3 regions of the Neobacillus sp. S1227 genome follow, and region 3 is predicted to be linked to each of the others. Evidence: riboswitches for the same ligand, from Rfam matches in the RefSeq annotation. Region 3 holds a riboswitch; each other region holds the start of a gene.
The links. Region 3 has a riboswitch for lysine ahead of ACZ5AE_RS22670 (aspartate kinase). Riboswitches for the same ligand answer to the same signal wherever they lie in the genome.
Positions count from the first base shown of each region.

Region 1 (4,290 bases), 630 kb from region 3:
CAATTGTTGAACTTAAGAAAGAAGCTTCATCATATGGCAGCAAAATGCTAAAAATCCGCGTTAATTCCCATGAAGGTGACAATGTGAATGTCAATCTTCCCATTAATCTTGTAAAAGCAGTGTTGAAGGTGGGCACCAGCATTGCCGAAAGAATTCCACAAGCGGAAAAGTATGTGAAAGATATCAATGTAGATTTGTTGATAGAAGCGATTGAAAACGAACTAGACGGCCAAATTGTGGATGTTACTTCAGCAAATGGCGATAAAGTGTTTGTGGTGATTGAATAAATATGTTAAAAGTAGGCTTAAAGATAAAAGAAAGAAATTTCAATTTACCTGTTCCATATGTTGTCTTAAATCTTCTAAGTTCTGTAATCACGTCAAGACGATTTATTGGCTTTATCAATAAATCGATTGAAAAAGGCGGGGGAAAATTCGTCCTTCCACAAATAAATAAAAGCGATTTAAAGCCTTTGCTGAACGGGATGACAAGGCATAAGGGTTTAGTGCTAGTGGAAACGAAATTAAAAGATGGAACAGAAGTTACCATTATATTATAAAAAAATGGCTCCAGCTGGAGCCATTTTTACATTTAATTATTTAAATCACACTTCTCCAAAGGAATAACCTTTGTTTTCTTTGTAAATTTATACCCTAACCAAAGGATAAGGAATAATGGCAGACCAATATAGGATACTAATACACCGTTCCAATCAATATGATCGCCAATAAATGCTGAATAGTTTTGCCCAATCACGACAATACCGCAAACGACAAAAGCAAAGATTGGGCCAAATGGAAACAACTTTGATTTATATGGCAATAAATTTAGATCTTTGCCTTGAGCAACATAAGCTCTGCGGAAGCGATAATGACAAATAGCAATTCCGAGCCATGCGATAAAGCCTGACATACCGGAAGCATTTAAAAGCCAGACATAAACTGTACCATCACCAAAGAGGGATGCCAGAAAAGCAAGTGTTCCGACTAATGCTGTTACAATTAGTGCATTAACTGGCACACCATTTTTGTTCAATTTACCAAGAAATTTTGGTGCTTTCCCTTCGCGTGCCAAATCCCATAGCATACGAGTTGATGCATACATTCCTGAATTACCTGCTGATAAAACAGCTGTTAAGATGACTGCGTTCATTACAGAAGCAGCAAATGCGATTCCTGCTTTTTGGAAAACAAGGGTAAATGGACTTACAGAGACATCACCGTTAGCAAGATTTTCGTTTGTATAAGGAATAATAAGACCAATAACAAGAATAGCTAAAACATAGAATAAAAGAATTCGCCAAAAAACTTGTTTTACTGCTCGTGGGATGGATTTTTCAGGGTTATCTGTTTCACCCGCTGCAACACCTAACAGTTCAGTTCCTTGGAAAGAGAATCCAGCTGCCATAAAGATTCCAAGCATGGCCATGAATCCGCCATGGAATGGTGCATCTCCGGCTGTAAAGTTTTTAAAGCCGATTGCTTCATTGCCCATAATTCCAAAAATCATTAACGTACCAGCAATGATAAAGATCACAACGGTTACAACTTTAATTAATGAGAACCAATATTCCGCCTCGCCAAATCCCTTAACAGAAAGATAATTTAACAAGAACATGATAACTAAAAAGATGCTGCTCCATAATAGTGAAGGAGAATCTGGGAACCAGAATTTCATAATCATTGTTACTGCAGAAAGTTCTGCTGCAATCGTAATGGCCCAGTTGTACCAATAGTTCCAGCCTAGGGCAAAGCCAAGGGATGGATCCACGAATTTCGTAGCATAGGTACTAAAGCTTCCTGCAACTGGCATGTATGCACCCATTTCAGCTAAACTTTGCATTAAGAAATACACCATAATACCAATAACAAGATAGGAAAGTATTGCTCCGCCAGGTCCCGCACTATGGATAGCTCCGCCACTGGCAAGAAATAATCCGGTCCCGATGGTTCCGCCGAGAGAAATCATCGTAAGATGGCGGGACTTTAAGCTCCGTCTTAATTCATTTTTATCATTTTTCGGACTCTTGGGACTTGTATATATTTCGTCTTTTCTTACCTGCGCTGTTTGCATGTTTATGACTCCTTTTAAATTTTTTTATTAGGAAGGAGTTTGGAATAAAAAATGCCCTCGAAGCAGATTCGACGGCATTTGTATATACCCCGCATCATACCTTCCGAAAGATAGCTCAACACGTAAAGCTGGTAAGGCCAAACGTGACAGTTCTGTTCCTGTTCGGAGACAGCCCCAGCATGTTCCTCCAGAGAGAAAAACACACTTCGGCAGCTTTTCCTTTCAAACGGAGTCAAAAACATCTCTGCGTCTCGTCCATTTTACTGATAAAAACCGCGACCTCTACCTCATCGGTTTTGATGAGGATTTAATATTAAGAATGATATATTACTAGAGTATATCCATTTTAATAAATTTGTCAATATTATATTTTGGAGACTAGGGATTAAGTAGTTTTTGTAGGTGAATATTAATGTAATATGCTTTTATAATTATTCAAATTAATCCCTGATGCTATTTCCAGATAATTAATTGTTTTTTAAATATATTAATTAATTTACATCCTGGCAATGAATCGTTATCATTTTTTTTAAAAATAGTGGAAAGACAGGAGAAATATTCATGCAGATGGTTGGAATTATTATTGGCTCTTTTATAATCGTAGGTGCATTCAATCTTTTCCTCATCCCTCACGAGGTTTTAAGTAGCGGGATGAGCGGAATTTCGATGATAATAGGAATGATTACCCCCATAAACACAGGCTTGGCTAATCTTTTGTTGAACCTTCCCCTTTTAATTATTGGCTATAGAATGCTGGGAAAAAGATTTATCTTTAATTCAATCTTTTCAGTTTTTGTTATTTCCTTAGGACTTTATTTAGTACCGGTATTTCCAGTCGCAAAGGATACCATCCTCTCATCAATATTTGGCGGAGCTTTGACCGGTCTGGGGGTTGGAATCGTATTTCGATGCTCAAGTTCAACGGGAGGATTTGATATCATCGGAATGATTGTTTCCCGGAAGAAAGACTTTCCAATCGGGGTGCTCCTTTCCGGAATGAACGCGGTTGTCATTGTGATTAGCGGTTTTTTATTCAATTGGGATGCTGCCCTCAATACGTTGGTTTCGATTTTTGTTACAGGAAAAGTAGTTGACGCTATTTATACGGACCATGTCAAATTAACTTTAATGATCATAACAGAAAAGGGCGAAGAAATGAGAAATCATTTGGTGGCTAACTTATACCGTGGACTCACAATTATGGATGGTGTTGGAGGGTATACAAATGGCAGCCGTAAGATTTTAATCTCTGTCATTTCAAGATATGAGTTAAATGAGGTTAAATCACTTATTTCTGAGGTCGATCCGACAGCTTTTGTCAATATTACCGAAACGATAGAAGTAATGGGGTTGTTTCATCGGCCAAGCCCGCAATAATGCTTTGAAAAATAGAGGCTGTCTCATTAGAATGGGAGTTTATTCTCCTTTATGAGCCTGCCTCTATTTTGTATTTTTAATTGTTTATATATTTTTCAAAAACAAAGCCAAAATCTTTGACACAATATTGCTTTTTACTTTCCTCGAGCCACTGGAATGCTGCTTGATTCAACATTTTAAATTGAACAACCAAGTTGCTGTCAGGAGTTGAGACGCGCCCTAATGTTGTGGATGCGACATCGAGACTTTGCTTGGCAAACTGAAGGGAAATTTCATTTTCATGGGTAATTTCGGAAATTTTAATAAGGGCCTTGTATAAATCTTTAACTTCCTCAAGATGCTTTTTATGAACGTCGATGGAGAATGGCTGCGAGCCGATTTTGAATTTGATTTCCACGTCCAGGTCGACTGTACCGGCCGTTTCCAACATAACATCTGATATTTTATTTGTGGCATAATTGTACCGATGAAGCATCCGCTTTTTGCTTGTCGCACTAGTACCATCAAGATGAATGAGTGCATTGTTTGTAAAGCAATACTCATCAGATTTTGATTTAATTAAGAAATAAATCTTTTCATTATCCTCATGCATCACGTAATCATCGGCATCCACCTTATCATAATCAGAAGGCTTAATTACCGACCCTACATCACTTAATCCCAACAAATCTGAAGCCACTTTTCCAAACATTGTGTCAACCTCTCTCTACTTATAATATTTGCCATTCTTATGTACGAATAGGAGTCACAGAGGTTTCGTTTTTTGAATGACAATTTTAAATTTATTTTACACATTTTGAGAATATGTGTTTTTAAGGGGGAATAAATATTAACAAACTA
Region 1 is NZ_AP038276.1:3,874,126-3,878,415, reverse strand. It holds gene ACZ5AE_RS19355 (SHOCT-like domain-containing protein) at 1-287, shown strand, start outside; gene ACZ5AE_RS19350 (hypothetical protein) at 290-559, shown strand; gene ACZ5AE_RS19345 (amino acid permease) at 592-2,073, opposite strand; lysine riboswitch at 2,177-2,366, opposite strand; gene ACZ5AE_RS19340 (YitT family protein) at 2,635-3,450, shown strand; gene ACZ5AE_RS19335 (PH domain-containing protein) at 3,527-4,141, opposite strand.
Region 1: linked by a shared signal. The riboswitch ahead of ACZ5AE_RS19345 (amino acid permease) and the one ahead of ACZ5AE_RS22670 (aspartate kinase) in region 3 are both predicted to bind lysine.

Region 2 (4,290 bases), 750 kb from region 3:
TCCCTACTAGAACGCCCGGGATCGACCCGATTAGCAGGTTCGCTACAAGCATATAATTGACACTTCCGGCATTCGCGTGGAGGAGTCCGGCAACAGTCACTAACAAAAAGGCATGGGCTATATCGGTGCCAACCAGCTCAGATCCTTTCAGACGGTAGAGATATAGCATGGCAAGGGCAAATAATGATCCTGACCCGATTGAAGTCAGGCCGACAATAAAGCCAAAACCGGCCCCGATTAATATAGTTAATGTTCGTTTTTCTTCAATAGGTCTTAATTGCCAGCGGTTCGGCCTGATTTTATTATCAAAAAATGTCTTAATTAAAATGGCTGTGGCCACTAGAATAAGGACATAGCCAAGTCCATGCTTGATAATTTGTTCTTGGTTGTGGAAATATTTTTCAAAAGCCTGGAGGATGAGAATGGCTCCTGTTGCACTTGGAACACTTCCGATAGCAAGATACTTCATGAGTTTAAAGTTAATTGTTTTCTGTCGCCAATGCTGAATGACTCCAAACAGTTTGGTAATGGAGTTGTAAACAAGATCCGTACCCACTGCTATGGAAGGTTGAATTCCGACCATGATGAGTACCGGGGTTAACAATGCAGCCCCTCCAACCCCAGTTAAACCTACTAATAACCCAACTAATAATCCCATTAATGCAATTCCTATGCTCATGTTGGGGGCCTCCTTCTTTTGTGACAAATTCCGAGTAATTATATGTGAATTATAGAGTTTAAAAGGGATTTTGTAAACACTTTTCTGAATTTATAAAAGAAATTTTATTGCAGTGAGGATATTTTGGAAAAAAGATTAGCAGATACGAGGAGGTAATGAAGGACATTTTGAAACAGGAAACGGAAGGTTGTGGTCTTCATAGAAGGTATGAAGGACATTATAAAACGTGACAACATTATTTTGTCCTTCAACAAAAAAATGAAGGACAAATCCAGCCGAATTCTGCCTGAATTTGTCCTTCATCCCAATCTCACTTTTATATCATTCTACAAAACTTCCACTGCACTATTTTGCAATAGTACATTTCGAAGTGTTTTAGTCTCCTCTTCATTTAACGGAATCAATGGTAAACGCAGGCCGCCGACATTGACCCCTTTCATATTAAGAGCTGCTTTTACAGGTGCAGGGCTTGGTGCTGCAAATAAAGCTTTCATTATTGGCAGTAATTCACGGTGTGCTGAAGCAGCGCCCGCAAAGTCGCCCTTTTTAAAGCGTGACACCATATCCTGCATTTCATTCCCGATAATATGAGATGCAACAGAAATTACACCAACGCCGCCAATTGAAAGCACCGGCAAAGTAATTCCATCATCACCGCTGTATAAGGAAAAGTCATCAGCAGTTAGTTTAATAATTTCGGCCATGTCATCTAAGTGGCCGCTGGCTTCCTTCACCGCTACGATATTAGGAATCTGAGAAAGACGGATGACCGTTTCGGCAGATATATTGACGACACTGCGGCCAGGAATATTATAAAGCATAACCGGAAGAGAAGTAGATTCAGCTATCGCTTTAAAATGCTGATACATACCTTCCTGAGATGGTTTATTATAGTATGGCGCAACGAGCATGATGCCGTCTACACCGACTTCTTCTGCCAACTTTGTTAGACTGATTGAGGCTCTTGTGTTGTTTGAGCCAGTGCCTGCAATAACGGGAACTCTTCCGTCCACAACTTCAACTACAAATTTAAATAATGCCACTTTTTCCTCAGTTGATAAGGTAGGGGACTCACCAGTTGTTCCGCAAACTACTAAACCATCAGTACCATTTGCTAATAAGTAATTTACTAGATCTTTCGTCGCATTAAAATCAATTTCGCCATGCTGATCAAACGGAGTTACCATTGCTGTTAAAACTTGGCCAAAGTACATAAATTTCACCCTTTTAAAATTATTTTTAAAAAGAGGTAAGGCCAAACGCAAAAAGCAGCTGTGGGAAAGGCCCTACAGCTGCATCAGAAACATTAATTTTACAAGTTCCCCTGCGTGAGATAGCCCTCCATATAGTTTCCTATATGACAATTCTGTATTTATTCAATAACAGAACCAGCTTCTAGAACAATGAGGCTCTAAAGAAGCTTCGGCAAATTCCCCTTTCTACCACCGTCACTGGGTCCCATTACCCTCGGATGGTTTACTGATGGTCTTTGCGCCTCTATCCTCACTTCATAAGGTATGAAGTAAGAAGTATATAATTAAGATTAATATAACAGAATATTCCTATTTGTTCAAGGGCTTTTTATAAAAAATACTAAAAGCGTATATTTATTGATAGTTTTATAGTATGGGGAGGAGAGCAGGAATTAACTGCTCTGTTCTTCTTTTTTGAGTTTTTTCCCAATTATCCTTAAAATGGAGGTAATGCTGAAGAGGTGAATTATGGTGAAAATCGAAAATATTTTAATTGTCAGCCCGATGTATCAAGAGCTTCGGGCATACATCCAAAATGCGTGCGTCCAAAAGAATTTCCGTTATATCCCGGAGGATGAAGTCACACAGGAGAATTTGAAATGGGCGGATGCACTTGTATCTTTTAACCTCAAATCCGATTACGATTACAGTCATTTAAAATGGGTGCACTCGCTCGGTGCGGGAGTTGACCGTTTTTTATATAAAAAGACCTGGGACGATAGTGTACTTTTGACAAGGACAGTTTGTTCGTTTGGTCAAAGAATCGGAGAGTATTGTTTAAGTTACATATTGAAAGACTTACAATTTCACGAGGAGTTCCGGGAATTACAGCTGCAGAAAAAATGGCAGCAAAGGACTCCAACGCTATTAAATGAACTCAAAGTGATGGTCTATGGAACCGGTGAAATTGGACTGGCTGTCGCCAAGCTTTTGTCTGGATTTGGAGTGGAGGTTTACGGCGTCTCCCAAAGTGGAAAAGAAAAAGAGTATTTTAATGAGGTTATGACTGTGGAATCTCATTTTAACCTCTTAGGGGAAATGGATGTGATCATCAACACGATGCCGCTGACGGAACAAACGGGTGGCTTTTTTAATAGTAGAGTTTTTCAAAAAGTAACAAATGCCGGCTTTATTAATGTAGGGCGGGGAGCATCATTAGATGAAGAAGCACTGCTGCAGGCATTGGAAGATGGTCAAATCCGTTATGCTGTCCTGGATGTGTTTACAGAGGAGCCGCTACCGGAGAATCATCCGTTATGGAACCATCCTTCTGTATTGATTACCCCCCATATTTCAGCGGTAACGACACCTGATGAAGGGGCAGCTTGTTTTTTGGATACACTCAGAAACTTGGAAGAAAACAAACCTCTTAACAATAGAGTAGATACAAAGAAGGGTTATTAAATCCATTATAAAAACCTCGGATTCTTCCGGGGTTTTAATTTATGACCATTCGTTTAAAGTAATTTTGTGTTCTGGCAGGAGATTAGCCGTAAAAGTAGAACATTATAATCAAGCACCTAGAATTGCTTCTTGGAGTAGATAAAACAGGGAGTGGTTAGATGACAAACCTTTTGAACAGAAAAATTTTACTGGCTAGCCGGCCAGTAGGAATGCCAGATGAAAGGAATTTTGAATTTATTGAGGAGAATGTTCCTAAACTTCAGGATGGTGAAGTGCTGATTCGGTCACTATATTTGTCTGTTGACCCTTATATGAGAGGCCGGATGTCGGATGCCAAATCTTATGCCAAGCCATACGAAGTAGGTCAGCCATTTAAAGGCGGGGTCGTTGGAAAAGTAGTCGAGTCAAAAAATTCTCGGTTTGAAGCGGGGCAATATGTAGATGGCCTCATGGAATGGGCTGAGTATAACGTTTCGGACGGAAGCGGCCTGCGCAGACTGAATCCGGAACTGGCACCTGTGACAACGGCGCTTCATGTACTTGGGATGCCGGGATTAACTGCTTATTTTGGATTGTTGTACATAGGGGAGCCGAAGGAAGGGGAAACGGTCGTCGTTTCCGGAGCTTCTGGAGCTGTTGGAACAGTTGTCGGTCAAATCGCTAAATTGAAAGGCTGCCGAGTCGTTGGTATTGCCGGCGGAGACGATAAATGCGATTATTTAACCGAGGAACTAGGTTTTGACGCGGCAATTAACTATAAAACAGCCGAGAACCTTCGCAAAGCATTGAAGGAAGCCTGCCCTAACGGTGTCGATGTCTACTTCGATAATGTTGGCGGTCCTGTAAGCGATGCGGTGATGTCCTTAATTAACTTCCAGTCTAGGACTGCCGTTTGTGGACAAATCTCCCATTATAATGCGGATAAACCGCCTGTCGGTCCAAGGGTTGCAGGTC
Region 2 is NZ_AP038276.1:3,755,879-3,760,168, reverse strand. It holds gene ACZ5AE_RS18740 (sulfite exporter TauE/SafE family protein) at 1-679, opposite strand, end outside; gene dapA (4-hydroxy-tetrahydrodipicolinate synthase) at 1,006-1,893, opposite strand; lysine riboswitch at 2,006-2,187, opposite strand; gene ACZ5AE_RS18730 (D-2-hydroxyacid dehydrogenase) at 2,401-3,336, shown strand; gene ACZ5AE_RS18725 (NADP-dependent oxidoreductase) at 3,495-4,290, shown strand, end outside.
Region 2: linked by a shared signal. The riboswitch ahead of dapA (4-hydroxy-tetrahydrodipicolinate synthase) and the one ahead of ACZ5AE_RS22670 (aspartate kinase) in region 3 are both predicted to bind lysine.

Region 3 (4,290 bases):
CATGATGGAAAAACATTAAGACTTGTCAATGAAATTGAAGACTTCGAATATATTGTCACCTCATCTAATATTGAGGCACTTCTGCTTGAATTAAATTTAATAAAAAAATATGACCCGAAATATAATGTCATGCTTAGGGATGATAAGACCTATCCATTTATTAAGCTGACTGCGGAAAGACATCCCAAGCTAATTATTACAAGAAAAGTAAAAAAGGATAAAGGTAAGTATTTTGGTCCATATCCCAACGTAGGGGCAGCAAACGAAACAAAGAAACTGCTTGATCGGATTTACCCGCTCCGCAAATGTTCCACGCTTCCTGACCGGGTCTGCCTGTATTATCACTTGGGTCAGTGCCTGGCGCCCTGCGTAAATGAGGTTTCAGAAGAACAGTATAAACAAATGACTGATGAAATTACCCGCTTTTTAAATGGCGGCTATAAGGAAATAAAAAAGGATTTGACAGAAAAAATGCAGGCTGCTTCGGAAGAGCTTGATTTTGAAAGAGCAAAGGAGTTCCGTGACAAAATTATTCATATTGAAACGATCATGGAAAAACAAAAGATCACGATGACTGATTTTACTGACCGTGATGTATTCGGCTATGCGGTTGACAAAGGCTGGATGTGTGTTCAAGTGTTTTTTGTGCGCCAAGGGAAGCTGATTGAACGAGACGTTTCGATGTTCCCTATCTATAATGAGCCGGAAGAAGAAATTCTCACCTTCCTTGGCCAATTTTATCAAAAGACGAACCATTTTAAACCCAAGGAAATTCTCATCCAAGACGATGTGGATTTGTACATGGCTGAGCAGTTATTGGAAGTAAAAGTCATCAAGCCGCAGCGGGGTCAGAAAAAGGACCTTGTCAAAATGGCAATTAAAAATGCGAAAATCGCCTTGAATGAAAAGTTCTCTCTTATTGAAAAAGATGAGGAAAGAACAATTAAAGCTGTTGAAAACCTCGGAGAAATGCTTGGCATATATACGCCACACCGAATTGAGGCCTTTGATAACTCTAACATTCAAGGAACAGACCCTGTTTCAGCGATGATTGTTTTTACAGATGGAAAGGCAAACAAGCGGGAATACCGGAAATATAAAATAAAGTCTGTTGAAGGCCCGGATGATTATGAATCAATGAGAGAGGTAACAAGACGAAGATACTCGAGAGCTCTAAAGGAAGAGCTTCCGCTGCCTGACTTGATCATCATTGACGGTGGAAAGGGACATGTGGAAGCTGTCCGCGATGTGCTAGAAAATGAATTGGGACTGGACATTCCTCTCGCTGGACTGGTGAAGGATGAGAAGCACCGCACATCACAGCTTATGTATGGGAATCCATTAGAAATTGTACCGCTTGCCCGGAATAGCCAGGAATTTTATTTGCTCCAGCGAATCCAGGATGAAGTGCACCGTTTTGCGATTACCTTCCACCGGCAGACACGGGGTAAAACTGCATTCCAATCCTTACTTGACGATATTCCTGGGATTGGCGAAAAACGCAAAAAACAGCTATTAAAGGAATTTGGCTCCGTTAAGAAAATGAAAGAGGCAACCCTTGAAGAATTTAGAGGAATTGGAATTCCCCAACATGTGGCAGTAGAATTAATAAAAAAACTTCAATCACAATAATTGTCACTCTAATATTACTATGCTATAATGAATAAAAATTTAATAGACTATCACTTTTATAAGTAAAGTGAAGGTAGAGGTGCGAGCTTCAATAGTAAAGGCTTGGAGAAGGATGAGCTTCAACGATGGGCTTTGAAAGGGAATGTTCGCCGAAGTAGGGAAACTCTCATTATTTTCTCCGCTGGTTCGTCATTGAAAAAATGCCGGATTGTCAAGACCGTTGTCTTGGAGCGCTATCTTTCATTGTCTACTAACGCGAAAATCTTAATTTTGTGTTTTCAAAGCAATGGGATGTGTTCCCATTGCTTTTTATTTTTTTACAAGAATGACTGAGAGAAGGGGAAGACATGGGTTTAATAGTACAGAAGTTTGGCGGGACCTCCGTTGGCAGCATTGAAAAAATTCTAAATGTCGCAGAATGTGTGCGGGAGGAAATGGAACGCGGAAACCAAGTAGTGGTGGTTGTTTCGGCGATGGGAAAATCGACGGACCAGCTGGTAAATATGGCAAAAGAAATATCCGAGCAGCCGAATAAGCGGGAAATGGATATGCTGCTCTCAACAGGTGAGCAGGTGACAATCGCCTTGCTTTCGATGGCCTTAAACCAAAAGGGGCTAGAGGCTGTTTCCTTTACTGGATGGCAAGCTGGAATTATGACAGAGCCTGTTCACGGAAAGGCAAGGATTTCGAAAATAAACACTGAAGTTGTTCAAAAACAGCTTCAGGCAGGAAAAGTCGTCATTGTTGCCGGATTCCAAGGGGTTACAGAAGAAGGGGAAATCACTACGCTCGGCCGAGGCGGTTCGGATACAACTGCTGTTGCACTTGCGGCTGCCCTAAATGCGGATAAATGTGATATCTATACTGATGTAACCGGGGTATTTACAACAGATCCCCGTTACGTCAAGAACGCTCGGAAATTATTATCTGTGTCGTATGATGAAATGCTTGAACTGGCCAATCTGGGTGCGGGAGTTCTTCATCCAAGAGCGGTCGAGTTTGCAAAAAATTATCAAGTAAGGCTGGAGGTTCGCTCTAGCATGGAGAAGGTTGAAGGAACTGTAATTGAGGAGGAAGCAACGATGGAACAAAATTTAGTCGTACGCGGTGTCGCGTTTGAGGATGGCATTACACGGGTTACTGTTTTAGGGCTTAGAAATTCATTAACAAGTTTATCTACTATTTTTACAACATTGGCCAAAAATCATATTAACGTGGATATTATTATTCAAAGCACAACAGAAGAGGGTGCTGCTAATCTATCCTTTTCTATTCATACCGATGATTGGATCCCAACCTTAAATGTACTTGAAAACAATAAAGAAGTACTTGCCTATGACCAGCTTGATGCTGAAAATAAACTGGCAAAGGTATCAATTGTTGGTTCCGGAATGATCTCTAATCCTGGTGTGGCTGCCAAAATGTTTGAGGTTCTGGCCAACAGCAATATTCCTGTAAAGATGGTCAGCACCTCAGAGATCAAAGTATCGGCTGTAGTAGAAGAAAAAAATATGCTCAAAGCAGTAGAAGCCCTGCACGAGGCCTTTGAACTTGGGCAAAACTAAGAAAAGGGGGCCTGCCCCCTTTCTTTTAGTCTTTATCCCATTTTACGGTGAAGCAAACTTTGTTTGATTTTTTGACTGGGTGTTCGAAGGTTTCAGCGATGGCCCCTTTTAGGACTTCGATTTGCTGAGCAAGAAAACCGGCTTCAAGTTGAAAGAAGTTCTCCGCTTTTGATTTAACGCGCGATACAATCATTGGACTTGCCAGCTCGAATTCCAGCTCATTTTTTGCTTCCTTTTTAATTTCTAACTCACCCCAAGAAGCTTTTGCAAAAAAATCAATTACACTTTCATAACTTTCCAAAGGAAATTTTCGGGCAAGACGTTTCCCTGCCCAGTAAAGAATTTCAGGAGTGTCCTTGCCAAAAAGCTCAGGTATAAGAACTTCTCTAATTAATTCATAGCCAAATATAGAGATTGTCCTTGGTTCCGGCATTTGTAGGTCTTGGTCCATTACTGCACTATCTTTCATTTACTTCCCCTCTTTCTATCATTCTATTATATACAAATCGAGTGCTGTTTCAGTACAGTTTTCTAATAATGTAAAGAAGTCGCAAAAAAATTATTATTTTACAATATTTGTTCTTATTTCTTATCATAATTATCGTATCCGATGCAGGAAAAAAATTCTCCCGTAAGATGTTGGTAATTACAAGCAAAAATAAAGCGCTTACAAATTAGAAGCATGCCGAAAATCATATCTGTCATAATATCAATATATTATAAAAATTTTAGTTTTCATCGCTTTTTTATGTATCCGTTTCCTTGACGCTCTATGATGTTGGGAGTAAAATGGACATGTCACATAATTGTCACAGTGATGCTAGGTTATATTAATGAAGGAAGTAAAAACTTAACATCATTTTTTAAAATTTAAAAGGGGGTAAATCAATGGCGGGGAATCGCGAATTTTTCAATCGGAGGCTGCACTCGTTGCTAGGGGTTATCCCAATCGGGGTTTTCATTGTACAGCACCTGATTGTCAACCACTTTGCAACAGAAGGAGTGGAATCCTTCAACAAGGCAGCAAATTTCATGGGGACACTTCCGTTCCGAATTGTCCTTGAGACAGTAGTAATTTATTTACCATTGCTGT
Region 3 is NZ_AP038276.1:4,507,926-4,512,215, reverse strand. It holds gene uvrC (excinuclease ABC subunit UvrC) at 1-1,632, shown strand, start outside; lysine riboswitch at 1,699-1,876, shown strand; gene ACZ5AE_RS22670 (aspartate kinase) at 1,980-3,197, shown strand; gene ACZ5AE_RS22665 (YslB family protein) at 3,223-3,666, opposite strand; gene ACZ5AE_RS22660 (succinate dehydrogenase cytochrome b558 subunit) at 4,086-4,290, shown strand, end outside.